DNA from 4 places in the Thermanaeromonas sp. DSM 22490 genome. Region 4 is predicted to be linked to each of the others. Evidence: riboswitches for the same ligand, from Rfam matches in the RefSeq annotation. Region 4 holds a riboswitch; each other region holds the start of a gene.
The links. Region 4 has a riboswitch for cobalamin ahead of AC1BI1_RS14830 (ribonucleoside triphosphate reductase). Riboswitches for the same ligand answer to the same signal wherever they lie in the genome.
Positions count from the first base shown of each region.

Region 1 (5,924 bases), on a different contig from region 4:
GGATTAGAGGAAGCTCTGACAGGGGCTTCTCTCTATAATCTTGAGGTTATTCCCGGTATTGAATTGAGCACCGAATGGGAAGGACGTGATGTACACCTCCTAGGGTATTATATTGATTTTCAAGGGGACAAGCTACATAATTTTTTATACCAATTGCAGCAGGACAGGCAGCAGCGAGGTCTTAAGATGGTAACCAAATTGCGAGAACTGGGCTACGAACTTACGTGGGATGAGGTGGCCCGGTTCGTCCAGGGTAAAGCTGTAGGCCGCCTGCATATCGCCCAGGCCCTGGTGGCCAAGGGATTTATGCCTTCCATAGAAGCTGCCTTTGGTGAGCTCCTGGAACGTGGACGGCCGGCCTATGTTCCGCGTTATAAAATTTCACCTGCAGAAGCTGTTCAACTAATTTCTGCTTGGCGGGGCGTAGCTGTATTGGCCCACCCGGGATTGATAGGTAAAGATGAAATAATAAAAGAGCTAGTGGCTTATGGTTTGCAGGGGCTAGAAGTTTATTACCCTTTACATGACCGAGAAGCCGTTGCCCGCTATCATTCTTTAGCCAGGGAACTAAACCTATTAGTTACCGGTGGGTCGGATTTTCACGGCTTGAATATTCCAGACCATAGCGAGTTGGGCGCAGCCACCGTTAGCGAAGAGGAAATAGATAGATTAAAGGAGCGCGCCCTGGCCATAAAATGAGGTGGTTACCCATTTTTATCCTGCTAGCCTGCTTGTGGGCTCGCACTGGGTGTCCTCAATAACTAAGCACATAATCTTAAGCCATAAAATCCCTTGATTAGTAGTGGTCATTGCGATATACTGAAGAAAATAAAAAAATATGGGAAAGCCGACAGGTGCCATAAAGGTTAAAAGGGAATCAGGTGCAAATCCTGAGCGGGCGCGCCACTGTAACCGGGGAGCTTTTCTTCGGTAAGCCCACTGGGCCTGTAGCCTGGGAAGGGGAAGAAAAAGCGGTGAGCCGGAAGCCAGGAAACCTGCCTGTTGGTAAGCCTTGTTAACCCTCGCGTCAAGGGAAGGGCTAGTGTTTTAGACAGAAAACCCAGCCTTTAGGCGAGAGGCTGGGTTTTTTTGTAGTGCAGCGCGTGGCTTAAGGGGGTTAAGGAGTGGACAGGGGCAGGCTGGTGTTAATCACTGGCGGCGCTAGGAGCGGCAAGAGCCGGTTTGCAGAAGAACTGGCCTCCGGCTGGGGCGGAGAAGTTATTTACGTGGCCACAGCCAGGGTGACGGACGCAGAGATGGCCAGCCGGGTGGCCCGGCACAAGATGCGGCGGCCGGCCGGGTGGCGCACTGTAGAGGAGCCCTTAAAGGTGACCCGAGTTATAGAGGAATGGGGCAAGCCAGGGCGACTTCTCCTCATCGATTGCCTGTCCGCTTACGTGGGCAACTTGCTGGTGGAAGAAAAGATGGATGAGGAGGCTATATTACTTTTTGTTAAAGAGATGGCCCAGAAAGCCTGGGAGGTCCCTGCTGAGGTGATCATTGTGAGCAATGAGGTGGGCTCGGGAACAGTACCACCCTATCCCCTGGGTCGCCTATACCGCGACCTTTTGGGACTGGCCAATCAGGAGATAGCCAGCCTGGCCGATGAAGTTTATCTGGTGGTTTGTGGGGTGCCGGTGGAGATAAAAGCTTTAGCTAAAAGCTCGGACCTGCTAACGGGTAGGCGGTAATGGAGGAAAGGATGGTCAAGAAATTACGTCAGGGTTACACCACCGGTACTTGTGCCGCGGCTGCAGCTAAAGCAGCAGTAAAGGCCCTCTGGTGTAAGGACGGGGTCCAAAATACAGTGCGAATAACTCTTCCTCAGGGAAAGGAAATCGAGTTACCTGTAACTGTTCGGCGGGGGGAAGGCTGGGCTGAGGCTACGGTTATAAAAGATGCTGGCGACGATCCTGATATTACCCACGGAATAGCTGTCCAGGTTAGGGCCCGGCCGCAAGAAAAGGGCTTTATTTTGCGGGCCGGTGAAGGAGTAGGAATAGTCACCCGTCCCGGCCTGGCTGTTCCAGTAGGTGAGCCGGCCATCAATCCCGTGCCCCGGGCCATGATTAGGGAAGCGGTTAAAGATTTTATCCCCCCCGGGCAGGGGCTGGAATTAACTATTAGCATCCCCGGCGGTGAGGAATTGGCCCGGCGCACCTTAAATCCCCAGTTGGGGATAGAGGGCGGGCTCTCTATTCTGGGAACTACCGGCATTGTGGAGCCCATGTCGGAAGAAGCTTTCCGTACTTCCCTCCTGCCCCAGATCGATGTAGCCCTAGCCGCAGGTTACGATACTCTGCTTTTAACTCCCGGCCGTATGGGCCAGCGCCAGGCGGTGGAAGGTTATGGCTTGCCGGCGAGGGCGGTTATTTTGACCAGCAACTTTATCGGTTATCTTTTGGAGGCTTGTGCTGAACGAGGGATTAAGCGGATTCTCCTTTGGGGCCATGCCGGCAAGCTGGTTAAAGTAGCAGGAGGCATTTTTTATACCCATAGCCGCATAGCTGATGCCCGGCGGGAAATAGTGGCGGCCCGGGCTGCAGCCTGGGGCGCCCCCGCAGAGGTGGTCCAGGCTATCTTAACCGCTACTACGGTGGAGGCGGTGTTCTCTATCCTCGAGCAAGCCTTGGAGGGAGAGCGTTATTTCGCTTTTTGGAATTACTTGGCAGGCCTGGCTAGCGAGCGAGCCCGAGAATTAGTTCATGGGGCACTGGAAGTAGGGACCGCCCTTTTAGACCTGCAGGGGAGAATCATTGGCCAGGATGAGCAGGCCAGGGCCATACTGGGAGAGTGGAGAAATGGCGGGAAGGAATAACAGGTGGTTAACGGTGGTGGGGGTGGGTCCGGGAGATCCCTCCTGGCTAACACCGGCAGCCTACCAGGCGGTGGCCGAGGCCGAGATTTTGGTAGGCGGTCCCCGAGCTTTGCATCTATTTGCCTTTTTGGAACGGGAAAAAAAGGCGATTGATGCCGACCTGGACGCTTTATTCCACTACTTAACGCAGGTGCGTGGGCGGCCTACCGCCGTCCTGGTATCTGGAGATCCTGGCCTTTACAGCCTCCTGGGATGGCTGAGATGCCGTTTCCCCCCGGAAGAGATCAGGGTGATACCAGGAATAAGCTCCGTACAGCTCGCCTTTGCCCGTCTAGGTTGTGGCTGGGAAGGAGCGACTATTGTGAGCCTGCACGGGCGCCCGCTGAATATGTTGGACGCCTACCTGGAGGGCCTGGCCCGAAATGAACTGTTGCTTGCCCTTCTCACAGGGGGGAGCAACACTCCGGCAGAGGTAGGAAGGTACTTGACGGATAAGGGGTTGGGGGAACTTAGGCTCTGGGTGGGAGCCCAGTTGGGAGGACGGGAGGAAAGGGTGGCCCACCTTTTGGCCAGGGATCTGGCTGGCTCCGATTTTGATCCTATGGCAGTGATCATAAGTGGATATGACAAAGCGTAGATGGCCCTACAGCACCCCGGGCATTCCCGATGAGCTCTTCGAGCGGGGAAAAGTACCCCTGACCAAAGAAGAGCTCCGCACTTTGACTTTAGCCAAGGCCCGCCTGGCGCCCGGCCAGACCGTTTATGATGTCGGCTCCGGCACCGGCTCTTTAACGGTAGAGGCTGCTCGTCTGGTAGCTCCGGGACGAGTATATGCCGTGGAAAAGGATGAAGAGGCCCTAAATTTAACGCGGGCTAACGTGGAATCTTTTGGGTTAAAAAATGTGGTGATAGTAGCCGGCAGGGCGCCAGCGGCCTTAGCAGATTTACCACCTGCAGATCGCGTATTGATTGGAGGTAGCGGGGGAGAACTCCGGGCTATCCTGGAGCACTGCAGCCAAAGTTTACGGCCCCAAGGCATTATGGTTATAAATGCCATTACCCTGGACACCCTGTGGGAAAGCGTGGCTTACGGGCGCGAAAAAGGATATGCTACATCAGCAGTGGCAGTCAACCTGGCCCGTTTAGAAAAGGTGGGTGAGCGCCACATGTTTCGTGCCCTTAATCCTGTCTATATTATCCAATTGGTAGCCGGTTGAGGAGGAGAGCTATGAGCGGCAAATTATACGGCCTGGGGGTGGGCCCCGGTGACCCGGAGCTGATCACTTTAAAAGCCCGGCGCATCCTAGAGGAAGTGCCTGTCCTGGCCGTTCCCGTTTCCCAGCGGGGAGAAGAGAGCTTGGCCCTAGGAGTAGTTAAACAATTTATCCGGCCGGAACAGGAGATCCTTTCCCTTTTCATGCCCATGAGCCGCGACCATTCTTACCTGGAGCGCTGCTGGGAGGCAGCGGCTAAAGCCTTATTAGATAAATTGCAGGAGGGGAAGGATGTAGCCTTTTTGACCCTGGGCGATGCCAGTCTTTATAGTACGTACAGCTATTTGATGGAAATAATCCAGAGACTGGATCCAACCATTTGCATTGAAACTGTACCGGGTATCACTTCTTTTTCAGCGGCTGCCGCCAGGTTAAATTTACCCCTGGCCAAGGGGGATGAGCCCCTGGCCATTATACCGGCCCTGCGGAATCCTGAGAGTTTAGAGGAGTTAATCCCCCTGTTCCCCAATTTGGTGCTAATGAAGGTAGCCAGGCGTTATGATGAGATAGTTCGAATACTGGCCCGGGCCGGGGTGGTGAAAAATTCTGTACTGGTAACCCGGTGTGGGCAAAAGGGAGAGAGCTTTTCCTGGGACCTGGAAGCCGGGATGGGCCAAAAGCAGGATTATCTTTCCTTGATCATTGTTAAAGGAAGGGACCGGACGTGAAGGTTTATTTTGTAGGTGCGGGACCGGGAGACCCGGAATTAATCACCGTTAAGGGACAGCGGCTGCTTAAAGAAGCTGAGGTTATTATTTATGCTGGCTCTCTAGTTAACCCGGCTTTGCTGACGTGGGCTCGACCCGGTGCTGCTTGCTACGATAGCGCTTCCCTGACCCTGGAAGAGATCATTGATCTCATGGAGCAAGCGGTTAAAAAAGGCCAGAAGGTGGTACGGCTGCACACCGGAGACCCTTCCTTATATGGGGCTATTCAAGAACAGATGGAGGCCTTAGCCGCCCGCGGCATCCCCTATGAGATTGTGCCCGGGGTAAGTTCCTTCGCTGCCGCTGCTGCAGCGGTAGGCAAGGAATTTACGGTGCCAGGTCAGAGCCAAACCCTTATTTTGACGCGCCGCGGTGGCCGGACACCTGTGCCGCCAGGAGAAAATCTGGTAGACTTAAGCCGCCACCGCGCCAGCCTCTGCCTCTTCTTAAGCGCCCAAAATTTTGCGGAGGCCGCTGCCGAACTGGCTGCAGGGTACGGTAAGGAGACGCCGGCAGCGGTGGTTTATAAAGCTTCCTGGCCGGAGGAAAAGATTATTTACGGTACCCTGGAGAATATTGCCACCAAGGCGCGGGAAGAGGGCATCCAGCGGACAGCTCTCTTGTTGGTGGGCGACTTTTTGAAAGGGACCTCCACTCGATCTTGTCTCTACCATCCGGAATTTTCCCATGGCTATCGGAGGAAAAGGGATGCGTATAGCCATTGTGACCTTGACCAGGCAGGGCCTGGCCACGGCTAAACGGCTGGCCTGCGCCTATACTGCTGGCGCCGATATTTATGCCCCGGCTGGCTTAATAGTTGGAGAATCCCTTACCACACCTCTTTTTCCCCTGGAAGGAGGCCTGGGAGCTTTTTGTGGTAGGCTGTGGCATAGCTACCGCGGACTGGTCTTTATTATGGCTACCGGCATCGTAGTCCGCTGTCTGGCTCCTTATCTAGAGAATAAAACGAAGGACCCGGCAGTGGTGGTCCTGGATGAAAAGGGCGAGTATGCCATAAGCCTTTTAGGAGGGCACCTGGGCGGCGCCAATGCTTTGGCCAGGCACCTGGCCGAACTCCTGGGCGGAAAAGCCGTAATTACCACTGCTAGCGATGTACAAAATTTG
Region 1 is NZ_JBJHHE010000002.1:209,610-215,533, forward strand. Features, by position in the region: gene AC1BI1_RS02610 (PHP domain-containing protein) at 1-699, shown strand, start outside; cobalamin riboswitch at 836-1,017, shown strand; gene cobU (bifunctional adenosylcobinamide kinase/adenosylcobinamide-phosphate guanylyltransferase) at 1,125-1,691, shown strand; gene cbiD (cobalt-precorrin-5B (C(1))-methyltransferase CbiD) at 1,703-2,818, shown strand; gene cbiE (precorrin-6y C5,15-methyltransferase (decarboxylating) subunit CbiE) at 2,802-3,455, shown strand; gene cbiT (precorrin-6Y C5,15-methyltransferase (decarboxylating) subunit CbiT) at 3,442-4,035, shown strand; gene cobI (precorrin-2 C(20)-methyltransferase) at 4,047-4,760, shown strand; gene cobM (precorrin-4 C(11)-methyltransferase) at 4,757-5,557, shown strand; gene AC1BI1_RS02645 (cobalt-precorrin 5A hydrolase) at 5,508-5,924, shown strand, end outside.
Region 1: it holds a riboswitch for cobalamin, as region 4 does, so the genes downstream of both, cobU (bifunctional adenosylcobinamide kinase/adenosylcobinamide-phosphate guanylyltransferase) here and AC1BI1_RS14830 (ribonucleoside triphosphate reductase) in region 4, are expected to answer to the same signal.

Region 2 (5,924 bases), on a different contig from region 4:
CCAAAATGTTCTGGCCGTAAACGGGCAAAAAGCGCTGAGAAAACATGGCCACTGCGGCCGGCAACAAAACAAAGAAAGCTGTGGCTCCCAGCAAGGCCAGGGCTACAGTTAGGATAAGGTCCCGGGGGGTAAGCTCTTCTTCCTCTTCTTCCAGAGCAAGATTAGCTGAAAAACTCAGGTAACGGATGCCCAGGACCAGGGATTCTATTAAAGCCACTACTCCTCGGAAAAAGGGCAACTTAAACAAACTATGGCGCGCGGCCCAGGATTTAAAAGGCTGGGATTCCACCAGAATATCGCCTGCCGGTCGTCGGATGGCCACCGCCAGGCGATGGGGCCCACGCATCATTACGCCTTCAATAACCGCCTGTCCGCCGTACTGAATTTCTGGCCTACTGCATAGGAAAAAGCAGAGCCTGCGGCTCCGCCTCTCCTTACTTGCCGTATTTTTTCCTAAACCTTTCAATCCGGCCACCACGTTCCACCACCCGCTGCCTGGTCCCCGTATAGAAGGGGTGGCAGTTGGAACACACCTCCACCCGGACCTCCTTTTTAGTGGAGCGGGTCTCGATTACATTACCGCAAGCGCAGATAATGCGCGCCTTATCATACGGTGGGTGAATATCGGGTTTCATTCCACGTCACCTCCGGGGCAAAATCAAACTCACTTTAGTATAGCACAGAAAGGGTACCCCTGCAAAGGGTCCGCGGTCCTGGCGTATCCTCACTTTTCGCTGGGGTGGCCTGCTTAGGCTTGGAAGCGAGCGAACAAGCCTTCGCGGCAGTCCAGGCTTTAAGCTTGGCGAAAGGCGAAAAGATTGGCCCGAGGCCACGGGTAGCCTTGCGGCCGGCAATTGAGGCAGGATACTTAAATTTTGCCGGGAAGCCTGCCTTAAGCCTTTAAGCCAAGCAAAAGTCCTGCCCGCGAGGGTTTTGAAGCGGGCGCAAGCCAAGCAGGCCCAGGCTCAAAACTGGGGATAACTCCGGTAAAGGTACATCTTGTCAACATTTAGCCTTGGTCTTATACTATAAGTAGAATACAAGTTAACTAAAGGGGAACCGGCAGGTGCCCCCACCGGGGGAGAATAGGGAAGTCCGGTAACCGGAAATAAACCGGCGATCCGGCGCGGTCCCGCCACTGTGAGTGCAGAGCCTGCAGCATTAAGGCCACTGGGATACCACCTGGGAAGGCGCTGCAGGGCGAAGAAGCACGAGCCAGGAGACCTGCCTGTCGGGTAGACCTCTTCCCTTCGCGAAAGAAAGGGGGAGGGTGAGCGGGGATGATGGCAAAGTCCCCAGCCTAACTAGGGCTGGGGATTTTTATTTTAGGGGATACCCCGGCCCTTTGCTCAAAGTACAACCTGTAAACCCTCGTGGCTCAAAGTCTTAGCTAGCCGAGACATACTTTTTTGACAAGGCAAAACCTACCGGTATAGAAAAGGAGGTAAGTTTCATGGCCAGAATTTCACCCAGCTGGTCAACCCGGCGCATAGCCTATGTGGCCATGCTCACTGCTTTATCCATAGTGGGGGCCAATTTAAAAATACCCAGCCTGACGGGCACCCCGGCTCTCGATTCGTTTCCTGGCTTTCTGGGAGCCCTCCTCCTTGGCCCTACGGACGGCGGCCTTATAGCTTTTCTGGGGCATCTTCTCACTGCTCTGACCGCTGGTTTTCCCTTAACTTTACCTCTGCATCTGTTGATTGCTGTTGGAATGGGCGGCATTGCCAGCCTTTTTGCTTTCCTCTGCCGCTACTCCTGGTGGATCGGTGGAGCGTGCGGAATATTTCTCAACAGCATCGTTTTGCCCGGTATCGTCGCCCTGCTGCCAGGGTTCGGAAAAGCTTTTTTCTTAGCTATGTTACTACCTCTCTTGGTAGCTTCCACCTTAAACATCGCCCTGGCCCTTATGGTGTTTAAAAGTCTGGGCAAGATATTTCCCGATAGCTATATTGGACTACAACGAAAAGGTGGGAACCCGTGAAGGGCCATACCTTCTGTCCCAGACGCTATCGCGATCTCACAATTATAGATTTGGATGAACATAAGGCCCTGGTCATAGCCTGCGATTCAGCCGGCGCCATCGGCCCCAAAGAGGCTGATGTAATAAAAGTATCCGGCTATATCCTAGGCCGTTTTACCAGCCGAGTGGCCTTAATGGAAGTTCTGGCGGCCGGGGCCTGGCCCTGCTGTGTGGTGAATACCCTTTGTGTAGAACCCATCCCTACCGGGTTAGATATCCAGCAAGGCGTAGCCGATGAAATACGCGTTCTAGGTATAGATCCCGCTACCATTCTTACCGGTAGTACGGAAAAAAATATCCCCACCTCTCAGTCGGGAATAGGGGTTACAGTTATCGGGGTGGTACACAAACAAAATTTGCGCATCGGCCGCTTGCGGGCAGGGGACGCCCTTCTCCTTCTGGGGAAGCCCAAGGTCGGGAGAGAGGTATCCCTGTATGACCCGGAAATCGTAAACCTGGAAACAGTGCGCCTGCTGCTCTCCAACGATGAAGTAAGGGAAATGGTCCCCCTAGGTTCCCGCGGGATAATGGCCGAGGCCCAGGATTTGGCCGAGTTATATGGTTTGCGCATACAGTGGAACGAACTCCCGCCAGACCTAGACCTTCATAAATCATGCGGCCCGGCTACCTGCCTTCTGGCTGCCGGCAACCCTGTAGCCCTTAAGGATCTAGCCAAAAGAACGGGAAAGCCCTTCTTCTCCCTGGGAACCTTTTATACTTAAAGGATACAGTCCTGACCTGGCCCTTGCCTTCCTGTCTCAGTTAGTATTTATAAACGAAAGGACCCCCGCAAACTTGGTATCGGGGGCCTTTCTGTTCTTCAATATTTAAATTAGCCACCAACTTTAACTAGGTTAACCAGGGTATCGTAAAATACGGCGCTACCACCTGGGAAATCCGTCAGGCACATATTTTTGAGCACCGGATCAATTCGCATGGCCGCGTTAGCATGCACTCCCCGGGCTCTGCGAGAATCTCCTTTTATAACCTTACCATCGATTACAATATCATTAGCACCGTAAGCCCAGTGGCCGAAGCCCAGACTAAAGGCCACTGTGCCCTGCCTTATCATTTCCGTTATTTTTACCTTCCCTACTATCGGCTTTTTTAACTCCTCAGTGATAGGCCATATCCCCTCCGGATTGCTGGCAGATACTACCTTAACTATATCCCCGTCCTCGAGACCCAAACCGGCAGCATCCTGGGGATGAACCAGGAAAAAGTTTTCGTTCATTAGCCCGTGCAGCCAGTAATCTACCATGGTCCGGGATTTGGTGTGTACAATTTCGCGGAAGGTGATGAGCTTAAGTTTGTAACCCTGGTTCTCATCCTCAAGAGGCCGGCTCAGACAGTCAGTATAAGGTTCCAGATAAGTGGCCACACCTATGAAGTTCTTACCTGTCATGCTATTTTTAGTTGTAGCTGTCTTTTCCTGGAAGATATTTATCTGTTTGTCATATTTGTTTTTAACTTGCCGCTCCGGCGAAAGATCGGGGTAATCTTCGAAGCGGCCGCCGCGGTTTAAAACATAGATAACTTTTCGCCACCAAAGGCTGCCGGCCGCCCTCTCCCAGCGAACTGGGTCGAATACCGCAGGTGGCAGGTGCCGGCGAGCTTTTAAGAATATCTCTACCTCTCCTTCGCTAGCCTCGGGCACTTGTTCGCTCCCATCTTCCTTGTCTCCGAAAGCAAGGTTGGCCACCATTTTAAGGTAAAAGTCTTCAGGTCTGGTAAATCTTAGGCCTGGGCCAAATCCATTGGGGCCGAAATTGGGTAAACCGAGCTTTTCGGCTAGAGCCAGCAACAACGCTTCTAGACTTAAAGGCTGCTCCTCGCCAAATACCTTAACCGTATCAGTCAAAGGCGCCACCGCCGGCTGGCGCACGGGCTGTACCTTGGGCAAGATGCTGGGATGCGAACCATGGAACTCCCACCGTTCCAGGTACGTAAGGTCCGGGAAAATATAATCAGCATACATAGAAGTCTCGCCTACGGTAATATCTATGGCCACAAAAAGGGGCAGCTTCTCCGGATTGCGCAGTACCTCTATATTCACCTGGCCGGCCGGCAGAGAGTACACCGGCGATCCCATATATAGGAACAGGGCCTTAACCGGATAAGGATAAGCATCACCGATGGAAGGTATGATTTCCTGGTAGACGTCGCTGGAAAGAGGATACCAGGGTCTTAAAGACGGGTACCCCTTGAACAGGGTAGTCTCCTCGTATTTGACCTCGTGGCGAATAATACTTATCCCAAAGGGAGCAAGTTTGCTAGGGTTTAGCTCTTTGAGGTTATAAGGTTTCCCTTTCTTTTCTCCAAAGTGATCGTAGGTTGTAGCCTTTACCATACCCCCTGCCCAATTAAAATTGCCCAATAGGACGTTAACACACATCCAGGCAAAAACATTGTAAAAGCCGTTGGTGTGCTGGGATACTCCCCGGTGCACGTCTACTGCCGCGGCTTTCCCGTAGGACGTTAACTCTTTAGCTACTTCCTCCAGGTCAGCAGGGTTGACCCCGGCAACTTCCGCCCACTCGTCAAAGGATTTTTTCTTTGCTTCATCGTAAAGGAGCTGTAAGGCGCTTTTAACCTGGTGTCCGTTTAAACTGGTGTCTACCAGCAGCTCTCCTTCGACAGAATTATCAGTATCGTTGGGGTCGCAGGGAACAGGTTGACCAGCAGACAGGACTATAAAGGGATCGAATTCATACTTTACTTTCTGCCCCTTTACCTCAGCTTCTCTAACCTGCTTGGGCCATCCCAGATCCGAACCTCTTAAGAATTTCACTGGATTCCCATTTTCTATCTTAACCAGCCAGGTGGCATTGGTCCAGGAAGCCTCTCCGTCGGCCTTGGCCGCCGCCTTATTGGCATTGCGCACATAAATTTCGTTAAAGCGCCGGTTATCGATCATCCAACGGATTATAGCCAGGGCTAGGGCGGCTTCGGTGCCGGGCTTGTTGGGCAACCACTTCCAGGCTTTGGCTGCAGTCTTGGAAAAACGGGGGTCGATAACGGCGTATTTTAAGCGACCACTGGCCAGCCCCTCGGTAATCCCGGGAACCCGGTGAGAAGGCCCATAGTTGCCCTCGAAAGGCGAAGCACCCACAAAGAGTACAAAGCGTGCATGTTGGAGATCAGCCTGCCAGTAGAATTTTTGCCCATCTGTCCACTTCATCTTCCCGTCGCTTTCACTGAATACATACTGTTCGCTCATGGCCTTGCATAGAAAATAAAGGGAGCCCTGGCAGACAGTGGTATGACCATGGGTATTCACCGAGCCGAAGCCATCCTGGACAAAGCGCTTGATAAATTCTTCTCGTCCTTTCTTAAGGCGACCCCACATAAATACTAACTGGTTATTTTTGGGCCCTAAATCTGGGTGATCTGGGTCTATCAGGAGCTTTAAATGGTCTTTATACTTGGCCTTAAACTGTTCTACAGTTAGCTCCCGATTCCAAATCTTTTTCACATCCTGAGCCATATCTTTACTTAGCTTGGTATCGCGCAAAGCGTATATATCCTTTAACCCGGGTACATACCGGTTTTCCTCCCCAGGAACATCTTTAAACAGGTAACCGCCGTTAACTATTTCCTCCACCGCCTGTTCAAAGGGAATGGTAATCCACCGGTTCTCCCCCCGTTTGCCTGCCCGTTTTAAGACTTTTCGGAGGCGGTAAGGATCGTACAAGGTCTGGATACCGGCCTGCCCTTTGGGGCAAATGGCCCCGTCAATTTTAGCTACTTCCTCTAAACTGGAGCGGTAGGGCAAGGGGGGATGCAGAGTCCAGGGGCTTAAGGGATTACCATCAATTTTGACCACTACGCCATCATAAATTTTAGCCTTTATCCCACATCCTGTATTGCATTGCAAACAAACGGTAGGGATATAACTTTC
Region 2 is NZ_JBJHHE010000014.1:34,044-39,967, reverse strand. Features, by position in the region: gene AC1BI1_RS10055 (DUF1385 domain-containing protein) at 1-346, opposite strand, end outside; gene rpmE (50S ribosomal protein L31) at 435-635, opposite strand; cobalamin riboswitch at 1,048-1,246, shown strand; gene AC1BI1_RS10045 (ECF transporter S component) at 1,454-1,984, shown strand; gene AC1BI1_RS10040 (AIR synthase related protein) at 1,981-2,745, shown strand; gene AC1BI1_RS10035 (molybdopterin-dependent oxidoreductase) at 2,856-5,924, opposite strand, start outside.
Region 2: it holds a riboswitch for cobalamin, as region 4 does, so the genes downstream of both, AC1BI1_RS10045 (ECF transporter S component) here and AC1BI1_RS14830 (ribonucleoside triphosphate reductase) in region 4, are expected to answer to the same signal.

Region 3 (5,924 bases), on a different contig from region 4:
TATCCACCCTGCTCCCAGAACTGTTTTTCCTGTGCGAAACACCAGCGCATTAATAACTATAATTAAAATGGCCATCCCCAGCCCCATCTTTAAATAAGCTTCCCACTTATCCACTACTTGGGCCGCCACCACAGCTAAGATGCTTATAATCAACATCCCAGCTAAGTATAGGGGATGGGAGAAAAGCAGGGCCAGGACACACAAAACTGTAAGATATGTTAGGGTTACTACTGTATGGAGGCTTTGCAAAAAAACGCCTTTATCCTCATAAAGTAACCTGTCCAGCATAGCCCTTCCCCTTCTTTAGCGGTTCGCCAGTTCCTCCCATCGGGGTCCCGGAGAACCCATACTGGTGCTATACCACCATATCACTTTGTCTCCAGGCTTTAGGGTTTTCTGGCCGGCAGCGACCATGGGAACCTCATCGTTTACCTTGTACATCCACCCCGACATCCCCTTGTTGGGCTGGCCGGCGATACTTTCCACCAGACCAGGAAACCTGGTAGATAGAGCATAGGGCAGCCCGGTAGCCTCCAGGGCACCCAGCGCAGTAAAACCCCAGGGATTCTTTTCTGTCACTTTGACCTCAGCGGGGCCATACAAAAGTTCCTGATCCTTTCCTACCACTGCTACGCCAACAACCACGAATTCTTTTTCCCCTTCACCTACTACGCCCTTTTGCTGTTGGGGACTCCCCTCCACCTGTTGCACTTTCTGCTCTTTTTTCGGCTGTTGGACTTCTTCCTTTCCCCGCCCTTCTTGGGCCTGAAGGGTTATCGATGGAGCCCCGGGTGCTGTCTTGTACTGTGGGGAGGGTTCGGGTTCTCCCCTGCCTTCAGGCTTTTCCGGGCTTCCGGTAATATTAGAGGGGAGGGCAGCAGATTCGACCTGGGTCTTCTGCACGGGCTCCCCCAGGGTTAAATTCTTTTCTTTATTGGTTACCAGTGCGGGAACCAGCAGGGCTAAAAATAGCAAGGCCAGAGATATCAGATAAACTTTCTTCATACATCCATTCTCCTTATCCGGAATTTGGGCATGTGTCCCGCGTGCGAGGAAAAACACCGGAGGCAAGCTCAGTAAGCCAGCCTGCCCCCGGTGAGATACTAATGCTTTAGGGGGACTCCGGTATTCTCCCCAGCACCTGTAGCATTCTTTTCAGCATTACCATGGCTTCCGCTCGCGTTATTTTACCCTTAGGGACCAATTCAGCGGCCGACCTACCCCGGAGGATACCTGTACTTACGCAAACCTTGACGCTGTCCCTGGCCCAGGGAGATATCTCTGAGCTATCGGCGTAAACCGCCAGGTTGTTCTTATCTTCAGCTCCCCCTTTCGCTGGCTCCCAACCGGCCTTCTTAAGGGCCCGGACTAGGAGGGCGGCCATTTCCTCCCTGGTGATGGTCCTTTCCGGCTCAAAATTCCCCTCACCTGTACCAACCACCAGTCCCGCCCGGTAAGCAGCTTCTATCGTCTGGGAAGCCCAGTGCTGCGGGGGCACATCCCGGAAGCTGGTCTCTTTGAGGTTGGACTCTTCCAGTCCCAAAGACCGCACCAGGAAAGCAACCGCCTGTGCCCGAGTCACCTCTTGATCGGGAGCAAAAATATCTTCGCTCAGGCCCCGGGCAATAAGCCTTCTAGCCATGAGCTCTACATCTTTCTGTGCCCAATGTCCCTGAATGTCTTTGAAAGTCTTTTTGAACGACTCTGACTCTCGTGCGCCAACCAGGTAGTATCCATAGAGGGCCCAGGCAGCATCCATAACATTTTTAGAGGCGCCGAAAGTGCCATCGGAATTCAAAGCCTTGGTCAGCAGGTAATCGACCGGGCTCTTGCCTTCACCACTTTTCACTGAGGCCGGGTCTTCTCGCAGGACTTTTAAAGTAGCGATCATTTCCACTGTATCTATTAAAGGGTCGTCCCAATTGCTTACTGCAAAACTACCGTCGGGTTGCTGCTGCTTTTTCAGCCATTGCATCCCGCGCTCGATCGCTACCTGGATCTCCTGGTCGGACTTGTCCTGATCTAAATAGGCCAGAGCCCGTACAGCTTGGGCTGTGGCCACGAAGTCGGGATAAAAAACGCCGTCCCAGGCGATACCCCAAGCACCATAAGTGTTCCCGACTACCGTATCCTGCTGGGATAAAATGTATTCCCGGGCATAAACCTGATTTATGACGCTCATCAAGTCTGCCCGACCTAAAAGGTCGTAGGCTGGAAAATCGCTGAAAATGTTTGAGTCAAAACCGTGGATCCCTTCTCTGCTCTTGAGAATCTGGAGTAGTTGCTGCACCAAATCCTCCCGGCCCAAGGCCTTCATGCCTAGCAAGTCCTGGGCCAACCTCTTGGCCGGTACTTTAGACGGATCTGAAGAACCGGCAATATCCTGGTACACTAGGTCGATTACAGCTTCTTTCAGTGGTACGCCATTATACACCCAGGCATTTACATCAACGCCCGCCTGGGTGAGGATATAAGAAGCATAAGCACCTACACCATCATCCTGGTTCTTGGATCCATTTTTTGTAAAATCACTATAAAGGATACCTGCTGCCTTATCCATAAGGTCAGACACCAAGTTTGCTTCCGCCGCTTTGGCCCCCGCAAAAGGAACTACTAGAGAAAAAACCATCAAGGCCACGAGCAAAGTTGCCAAAGGGCGCCCCATTTTCCTTCTCCAGTACACCTTATTTCCCCCCTGCCTCTTCTTCTGTGTATTCCGGAAAGCTAGATTCTCTAACTAAAACCAAGCCCGATCAAAAAACCCCGGCCTACGGCGGACCGGGGCAGCTCTAGCTCTTGAGATGAGCAAAAAGACCACCTCCCTATCTCGCGTAGATCAGCGGTGGCAGGAGAACAGGCAGGTTTCCTGGCTCGGGTTCCTCTCCCACCTTACGCCTTCCCAGGTTACCCCAGTGGCATTGTGTAAGGTGGATCCCCCTCACAGTGGCGGGACCGCGCCGGACTCGCACCGGACTTCCCTCTTGCCTCTCTTGAGAGGCCTCCTGTTCCCAAAATTATTCACTTGTCTATATTTTTCTTCGCTATTTAGCCCGTTGAATCCTGCTATCTTCAAAAACGAAAATCCACCCTTCTCGCCAATAAGTTGCAATTGGGGTCAGGAATTCCCCCCCAAGAAGGTGTGTCCCGCTTATTCGTTTTTGTTATAGCTTGCGCTACCAGAAAATGGCGCTTTTCCCCGCCACCTCTCATGTACAAATTTTACTGCCTGGGTAACTCAGCCAGGGAACCACCGGAAACAGGGAATGATATAACTATATGGAATACTAAGTATGAAGGAATTTATTGTTGAGAGCCAGAATTAAATAGCTAGGCCAGTATCCAGGCCGGGCTTAAAGAAAACAACAGGAGGTGTTGGCATGACCGGCATTTTTTCTCGCAAATACTTAATGATTATCGCGGGACTCATTCTGGGAGCTGTAGCAGCTTTAATGACCGTGGCGGGCAACCCGGCGAACATGGGTATTTGCCTGGCTTGTTTTTACCGGGACATAACTGGCGCCTTAGGATTGCACCGGGCGGCAACAGTGCAGTACTTGCGGCCAGAAATTATGGGTATGGCCCTGGGGGGCTTCGTATCTGCCTTAGCCTTCGGTGAATTCCGTGCCCGTGGAGGGTCCGCGCCTCTGGTGCGCTTTTTTCTAGGCGTGTTCTTTATGATAGGCGCTCTGGTCTTCCTGGGGTGCCCGGTTAGGGCGGTGTTGAGACTGGCGGGAGGAGATTTAAATGGACTAACAGGTATAGCCGGGGTGATAGCCGGCGCCCTAATAGGAATTTATCTGTTGAAAAACGGCTTCAACCTGGGCCGCTCCGCTCCCACCTACAGCGCCGCGGGGTGGATGATGCCTCTTTTTATGTTAGGCCTGCTCTTATTGGCCATCTTTAAACCTCAATTTATATTGGCCAGCAAAGAAGGGCCGGGAGCCGCGCGAGCCCCACTAATCCTCTCGCTGGGAGCAGGCTTGGTGTTTGGATTCCTGGCCCAGAGGACCCGCATGTGCTTTGTAGGGGGATGGCGCGACCTTTTTCTGGTCAAAGACACCTATCTTTTTAGCGGTATAGCCGCTTTCTTCGTGGGGGCTTTGATTATCAATGCCTTGTTCGGCAAGATTCAAGTGGGTTTTGTGAACCAGCCGATCTCCCACAATAGCCATCTGTGGAACTTTCTGGGGATGACTTTGGCCGGACTTACTGCTACTCTCCTGGGAGGATGTCCCCTGCGCCAGACCATACTGGCGGCCGAGGGTGATATCGACGCCGGTATCACCCTTTGGGGCATTATAGCCGGGGCGGCCTTCGCCCATAATTTCGGTCTGGCCTCCAGTCCCCAAGGCCCTAGCCCCTTAGGCCCTGCAGCCGTACTGATCGGTATAGCCTTTGCCCTGGCCGTTGGTCTGCTTATGCGGGAAAAAGTAGACTGATATTCAAACCGATCCGGTACCTTGGAAAGCTAAAAGAGCTTACTAGCTCCCGATAAGGACAGGAGGATAACTAAGTTGATTTTTAAGCGCTCCGCCCGTGCCGAGGAACCAGTCCACAAAACCCCAACCACTCGAGGAATAATCATCTTCCCCTCAGTGGAAGAAGCGCTAAAGGGGGAAAAAATACTTAAAAAGGGAGGCCATGAATGCAAGCTAGTGGCGCCCCCGCCGAGCTTACGCCAAGGGTGTGATTTGGCCTTGGAGGTGGAGCTCATAGAGCAAACAGCCCTAGCGCGGGCTTTACAGGGGAAGGTATCCTATCTGGGCATTTACCCCCTCGAAGGGTCGGCCGAGATGCTCCAGATCGTGAAGGCCGTAGCCTTCCCCCAACACGTAATGGTAAAGGCAGGTAATATGAAGATTGTCTTCGCCAAAAATAGCGGGATCATCGTTAACATTTCGGGCGGGGGCTGTCCGGACGTCCCTTACCTTTACACCCAATTAGTCGGCCGCAAGCTGGACGAAGTTGACCGGCCCCGGGAAAAAGGTTTCACCCTCTGCGCTTTAATGTTGGATAGGGCGTGGGAGGAGGCTTTGGCCATCTGGAAGGGAGGAAAGTTCACTTGATCCTCATTGCGGGGACTCTTCCCGCAGAAGACCTCGCCCTTGTCCACGGTAAAGTGGTCAGGGTAAGAAATTCGCTACAGATCAAAGATTTCACTTTCCCTTGCGGGCAGGGCACAGGAGCCATGATCAGCGCCGCCCTTGCGGTAACAAGTGCTTTGGGCTTGGAGCCCCCTCACGCGCTTCTGGCCGGAGATATTGGCCAGGGCCAGGGCACCAGGCGTCTCTATCAATATTTAATAGAGCATGTGAGGGAACTGAAGCCTAGGATTCTTGCCCTACATTATTGCCTGCCCATAGTTAGATTGATGCAAAAGCTTTGTGAGGTGCTGGAGAGGTGCCAACCCCGGCCTTTGTTAATTGCCGATGCCGGGGCCATGTACGCAGCTAAGGCGGCAAGAGTGGCACCCAAATTTGATATTTTTACTCCCGACCCCAGCGAAATGGCTTTTCTGGCCGATCCAGAGGCAGCCCATCCTGCCTATGTTAGCCGTCATCTTTTTAACACTGGGGTTCAACAAGTCCCCGAGCTGGTAAAGAAGGCTTATAACAGTGGCGGAGCCGCTAAGATCCTTTTGGTGAAAGGGGCCGTAGATTACATTGTAACCGAGGGGAGAGTTGTGGCTAGGATAGAGGAACCTGATGTGCCGGAACTAGAGTGCATAGGCGGGACAGGGGATACCATAACAGGCATGGTAGTTGCTTTAACGGGCGCCGGGTGGGATCCCCTGGAAGCAGCTATTACAAGTGCCCAAATCAATCGGGTGGCTGGTAAAATGGCCGGCGCCACACCGGCCACTCCGGTAGCTGAACTCGTCGAGTATATTCCTATAGCCTTAAAGGAATTGAAGGTTATTTCCC
Region 3 is NZ_JBJHHE010000005.1:16,670-22,593, reverse strand. Features, by position in the region: gene AC1BI1_RS05015 (energy-coupling factor transporter transmembrane component T) at 1-288, opposite strand, end outside; gene AC1BI1_RS05010 (DUF4430 domain-containing protein) at 304-1,005, opposite strand; gene AC1BI1_RS05005 (S-layer homology domain-containing protein) at 1,112-2,683, opposite strand; cobalamin riboswitch at 2,840-3,021, opposite strand; gene yedE (YedE family putative selenium transporter) at 3,378-4,439, shown strand; gene AC1BI1_RS04995 (putative Se/S carrier protein) at 4,515-5,066, shown strand; gene AC1BI1_RS04990 (NAD(P)H-hydrate dehydratase) at 5,063-5,924, shown strand, end outside.
Region 3: it holds a riboswitch for cobalamin, as region 4 does, so the genes downstream of both, AC1BI1_RS05005 (S-layer homology domain-containing protein) here and AC1BI1_RS14830 (ribonucleoside triphosphate reductase) in region 4, are expected to answer to the same signal.

Region 4 (5,924 bases):
TTCTAACTTCTACCTCATCAAAAAACGGTTCCAATTTTTGTGCTATATTCCTTAAGGTGGATGATGAATATGGAGGGAGATCCCGGTAATATCCATCGATAACAGAATCCGCGGATCTAAACTGCTGTAAAACATATCGCCTAGCCCCGGAAAGCATATGCCCGAGGGCTAAAAGATCTTCCTCCGTTAACAGGCCCGGAACCACTGTGGTCCGGAATTCATAAGCCACCCGGCTGTTTTTAATAAGGGTGATGGTTTCCTTTATAGCCTCGAGATCCGCCCGGACACCTGTAAGCAGGTTATACTTTTCCAGAGGCCCTTTAACATCCATAGCCACATAATCGAGGAGATCTTTTTCTAAAAGCCCGGCTATAACTTCGGGTTTCGTGCCATTAGTATCTATTTTGACTTTAATCCCCCTTACTTTTAATTGCTTGATAAAATCCTCCAGGTTGAAGGTTAAAGTCGGCTCTCCTCCGGTTAGACAGACGGCCTGTATGAAAGACTTCCGCCGGTCCAAAAAAGTTAAAATCTCTTCTTGGGCAATCTCCGGCAAAGCAGAAGGGCGCAATACCAGATCAGCATTATGGCACCAGGGGCAGCGCAAATTACACCCCCCGAAGAAGAGGGTGGTACAAACCTCGCCGGGAAAATCCACCAGGCTAGTCTTTTGTATACCTCTAATGGTAATAGGGCCTCACCACACCCTTTATCCTGCAAGGTTAAAAACTCGGCGCTCGCTAAATTCAGCCTGCTTGCCCTTATTCCAGTTTTTAACCGGGCGGTAGTACCCCACAATCCTGCTCCACACCTCCGCTTCCCGGCCGCAAGTAGGGCAGGTCCATTGCTCTCCCTCCAAGTAACCGTGCTCCGGGCATACGCTAAAGGTTGGAGTAATGGTGAGATAGGGCAGGCGGAAATTGGCCATCACTGTCTGTAAGAAGCGGCGGCAGGCAGCCAGGTCTGTTATCCTTTCCCCTAAATAGGCATGAAAGACGGTGCCCCCGGTATATTTAATTTGCAAAGGATCCTGGTGTTCCAGGGCTTCAAAAACATCCTGGGTAAAATTAACAGGCAAATGAGTGGAATTGGTGTAGTAAGGCTCTTCAGTTCCCGAGGTAATGATATCCGGATAGAGGGATTTGTCCAGACGCGCCAGGCGGTAAGAAGTGCCCTCGGCCGGGGTAGCCTCCAGATTAAAGAGTTGACCCGTTTCTTCCTGATAAGCGGTTAAGGTGTCCCGCATGAAATCCAGCACTTCCAGGGCAAAATCCCTGCCCTCCTCGGTATCAATGCCCTTTCCCATAAGTCCCAGTAAAGCTTCGTGCATGCCTACTATACCAATGGTATTGAAGTGGTTTTCCCAGTACCTGCCAAAGCGTTCTTTAACGTACCGCAGGTAAAACCGAGAATAAGGATAAAGACCCTGTTCCGTTAGTTTTTCCAGGATGTTACGCTTAAGCAACAGGCTCTCTTTAGCCAAATCCATGCAGGCCTTTAGCCTCTCTAAAAACTCTTGTTTAGAAGAGCTTAGATAACCCAGCCGCGGTAAATTAATGGTAACCACCCCGATGGAACCGGTAAGGGGGTTGGCTCCAAAAAGCCCGCCACCCCTTTTCTTGAGCTCCCGGTTATCCAGCCTCAACCGGCAGCACATGCTGCGCACATCCTCTGGCTTAAGATCCGAGTTGATGAAATTGGCAAAATAGGGGATGCCGTACTTGGCCGTCATGGCCAGAATTTTCTCCGCCACCGGACTTTCCCAGGGAAAATCAGGTGTAATGTTGTAAGTCGGGATGGGAAAAGTAAAGATGCGGCCTTTAGCATCACCCTCCATCATTACCTCGCAAAAAGCCTGATTGAGCCAGTCCATTTCCTTCTGGAATTCACCGTAACATTCCTTCTGACGTTTTCCTCCGATTATTACCGGCTCATTAGCCAAGGTGGGAGGAACAACTACGTCCAGGGTAAGATTGACAAAAGGTGTCTGGAAGCCCACCCTAGTAGGCACGTTTAGGTTAAAGATAAACTCCTGGAGGGCTTGCTTCACTTCCCGGTAATCCAGGCCATCATACCGGATGAAAGGGGCTAAATAAGTGTCAAAGTTGGAAAAAGCTTGGGCGCCAGCCGCCTCTCCCTGCAGAGTATAGAAGAAATTGGCCATCTGTCCCAGGGCAGTACGGAAATGTTTGGGCGGCGCGCTCTCCACCTTCTGGCCCACCCCGGCAAAGCCCACTTCCAGAAGGTCGGCCAGGTCCCACCCGCAGCAGTAGGGAGCCAAAAGACTCAGATCGTGTATATGTATGCTGCCCTCTTCGTGGGCCCGGCGAATCTCGGGAGTATAAATCTTCTCCAACCAGTACTTAGAAGTTACCGCCGCAATGATATGATTATTAAGCCCCTGCAGGGAATAATTCATGTTGCTGTTTTCGTTGATGCGCCAGTCCCGCCCGTCTAAATAATCCTGCACCATTTTTTCTACATTGACTAAAAGATTGCGGAAGTCCCGCCACTCGGCATGTTGCTGGCGGTAAAGGATATAGGCCTTAGCCGTACGGGCATGTCCATTTTCTATTAAAACCTTTTCTACCAGATCCTGTACATCTTCTACAGTGGGCAGCTGGTCAGTAAATTTCTGGGCTATTAAGGCCGTAACCTGGTTAGCCAGCTCACAGGCTAGCCGGCGGTCCTGCCCGCCTACGGCCTTAGCCGCCTTGAAAATAGCGTTGATAATGCGCTCTTGGTCAAAATCTACCACGCGGCCATCCCGTTTGATTATCTTCTTGGGCAACATCTTTTTCTTCTCCCCTCTTTTTAACTCTTATCCTTGTAAACCCAATCCTTCTCTCCAACAAAGCAAAAACCCAACTACGAATGTCCTCTACCAAGTAGTTGGGCGTAAGTTTCCTCTAACCCTTTCCCTACCTAAGCCCCCTCCCCATGCTCGTGGGTGAAAGGTGTGAATGCCAACGGGCAGGTCTCCTGGCTCAGATTCATCGCTCCTTACCTCCTTCCCAGGGTAGCGGTTACCCCAGTGGCTCTTGGTAAGGGCTCCCCTTCACAGTGGCGGCACCGCGCCGGATTTCCACCGGCTTCCCTTTAACCCGTTTAATAATGGTTTCGGCAAAAAAAGAAAAATTCCTCCCCCTTGTCAAGGGATATATAATACCTCCAGGATGCCAGGCCCTACATGTCTTACATAAGAAACAATGCTTTTGGGGTATCCTAAACCAGAGGTGAGGCCGATGAGCCACAAGAAGAATAACGATGCCCTCCGTACAGAAGATCAGCTGGACAGACTGAAGTGGGAAACGGCCAAAGAACTGGGCTTAGAGGACGATCTGGCCAATGCGGGCGAGGAGTTAACTGTCCGGGAGGCAGGTAAAATTGGCGGCAATATGGTGCGCAAACTGGTCAAAGCCGGAGAAAAAGCTCTGGCTGAAGAAGGAGAGCGTAAAGCTCGCCTAAACCTGCGAGATAAAGGAGATAACTTCTAAGGTAAAGGTTGCGCCCGAAAGGGCGCCATCTTTTCTGGAGCTGCACTTCAAAAGCCGTACCCATCCCCTACCTATCCAGCCAAGACTTTCATATTTATTTCTCATTGATTGCCCGTCTCAATCCCTTTCCAAAGGTCATTAACTTTTTTATACTTTTTAGAGGAAAATGAGGCTCGTTGGAGAATATAGATATGATTTCAGCTGAAATTTTCTTTTTGCTTTGGGTGGACATCCTTTCTTGTCAACCCAGAGAGCCTTCTGCCTTTCAGGAATATGTTAATCCCAGCATTGGCGCTTCTTGTTCCCCTGCATTTTGTGAATGATCTATAATTAAATTTATAACTCCATCCAAACTCTCAAAGAAAGGATGTTGCCTTCAATGGAAGAGCGGACTTTTCTCGATGGTCTCTCTTTGCTGGCCGAAAAAAATAATTATATCGACCCGGAGTTATATGAAAAGTATAATGTAAAGCGCGGTTTGAGAAATAAAGATGGCACCGGTGTTTTAGTGGGTTTAACCGAAATAGGAGAGGTACATGGTTATATTCTTGATGAAGGTGAAAGAATTCCGGATAAGGGACGTTTGCTCTACCGGGGGATCGATGTTTGGGACATTGTTCACGGCTTCCAGAAAGAAAATAGATACGGGTTCGAGGAAGTTTGTTATCTGCTAATTTTTGGGGAATTACCCGACCGGCGAAGCCTTCAGGAATTCACAAACCTTCTAGCAGAAAAAAGAAACCTTCCCGAGGGATTTGTAGAAGATATGATTCTTAAGGCCCCCAGCCGAGATATTATGAATAAATTGGCCAGGAGCGTTTTAGCTTCTTATTCTTATGATGAAAACCCGGATGATACAAGTATCAGAAATGTCGTTAGACAGAGCATTGAGCTTATAGCCCGCTTCCCCATCATGGCAGCCTATGGCTACCAAGCCAAATGCCATTACTATGATAACAAGAGCCTGTATATACATTTACCGCAAAAGGAATTGGGTACCGCCGAAAATTTTCTGCACATGATAAGATCTGATAATCAATACACCAAGCTTGAAGCTGAATTGCTGGACCTGGCTCTGGTGCTCCATGCCGAGCACGGCGGAGGTAACAATTCCACCTTTACCGTTCATGTTGTTGCTTCCACCGGAACCGATATATACTCCGTTATTGCTGCGGCGGTGGGTTCCTTAAAAGGCCCCAAGCATGGCGGAGCCAATATTAAAGTAATGGAAATGATGGATGATATAAAAGAAAATGTCAAGGACTGGAAGGATGAAGAAGAAGTTAAGTATTACCTGGCCAAGATTTTAAGGAAAGAAGCTTTCGACAGGAAAGGATTAATTTACGGGTTAGGCCATGCCGTTTATACACTGTCCGATCCCCGGGCCGTCTTGTTGAAAGAGAAAGCAGCCGAACTGGCTAAGGCCAAGAATATGGAAGAAGAGTTCAATTTGTACTTAACTATAGAGAAGGTAGCTCCAGAGGTATTCGCCGCCGAAAAACAGGCTGATAAAATTATAGCTCCCAATGTAGATTTTTATTCCGGCTTTGTATACAAGATGCTAAATATTCCGGTGGAGCTCTATACTCCCATCTTCGCTATAGCAAGAATTTCAGGCTGGTGTGCTCACCTGATAGAAGAGCTTGTAAGTGGCGGAAGAATTATCAGGCCAGCTTACAAGAATGTACTACCTAAGAGAAGTTACATCCCTTTGGATCAAAGATAACCTGCTCGGCTTTCTACAGAGATGGCTTATGGCCATCTCTGTTTTTATCTAAGCTCACCCTCTTCCAGAACCGTTTGTCCGTCAATTATAAGGGTTGGCTTTAGAAGCACCCCGTCCAGGTGGCTGGGCGCCTCTATCCTGCCGCCCATGCTCATATTGTCACCCAAAGCAACATGTACTGTCCCCCGTACTTTTTCATCTTCCAGGACTCTACCGGTTATCTGTGCCCGGGGATTGAGCCCGATGCCCAGCTCGGCTATATTCCGCGCTGCCGGGCCGTAACGATGGAATATTTCTTCCAGCCATGCGGCAGCCCTGCAACCTGCCACTTCTACCACTTCGCCCTTGCGCACCTGTAGCCGCAAGGGCTCCTCCAGTACGCCCCATCCGGCCAGGGCCGCGTCCATCACCAGTTTACCCTCGGCCGTCCCTTCCACAGGAGCAATGAAAGCCTCCCCTGCTGGAAGATTGCCAAAGCTGCCAGGAGCAGTATATAGCCCCGTATCCGGATATCCTTGCCGGCCCGCTAGGGAAAAAGTAAGTTCGGTCCCCGCAGGTGTATATAGTTCAACACGACTGCCTTCAGTTAAAATTTGGGCATAATGCCTGCATTCGGCGGCCATTTTTTCATAGTCTACTTCTAGAGTGCGCACCAGCATCTCAACTGTAGCATCGGGGAGGGTAGCAATACGCGCTCCTGC
Region 4 is NZ_JBJHHE010000042.1:1,190-7,113, reverse strand. Features, by position in the region: gene AC1BI1_RS14835 (anaerobic ribonucleoside-triphosphate reductase activating protein) at 1-676, opposite strand, end outside; gene AC1BI1_RS14830 (ribonucleoside triphosphate reductase) at 710-2,794, opposite strand; cobalamin riboswitch at 2,956-3,123, opposite strand; gene AC1BI1_RS14825 (small, acid-soluble spore protein, alpha/beta type) at 3,246-3,497, shown strand; gene AC1BI1_RS14820 (citrate/2-methylcitrate synthase) at 3,877-5,223, shown strand; gene AC1BI1_RS14815 (aminopeptidase) at 5,268-5,924, opposite strand, start outside.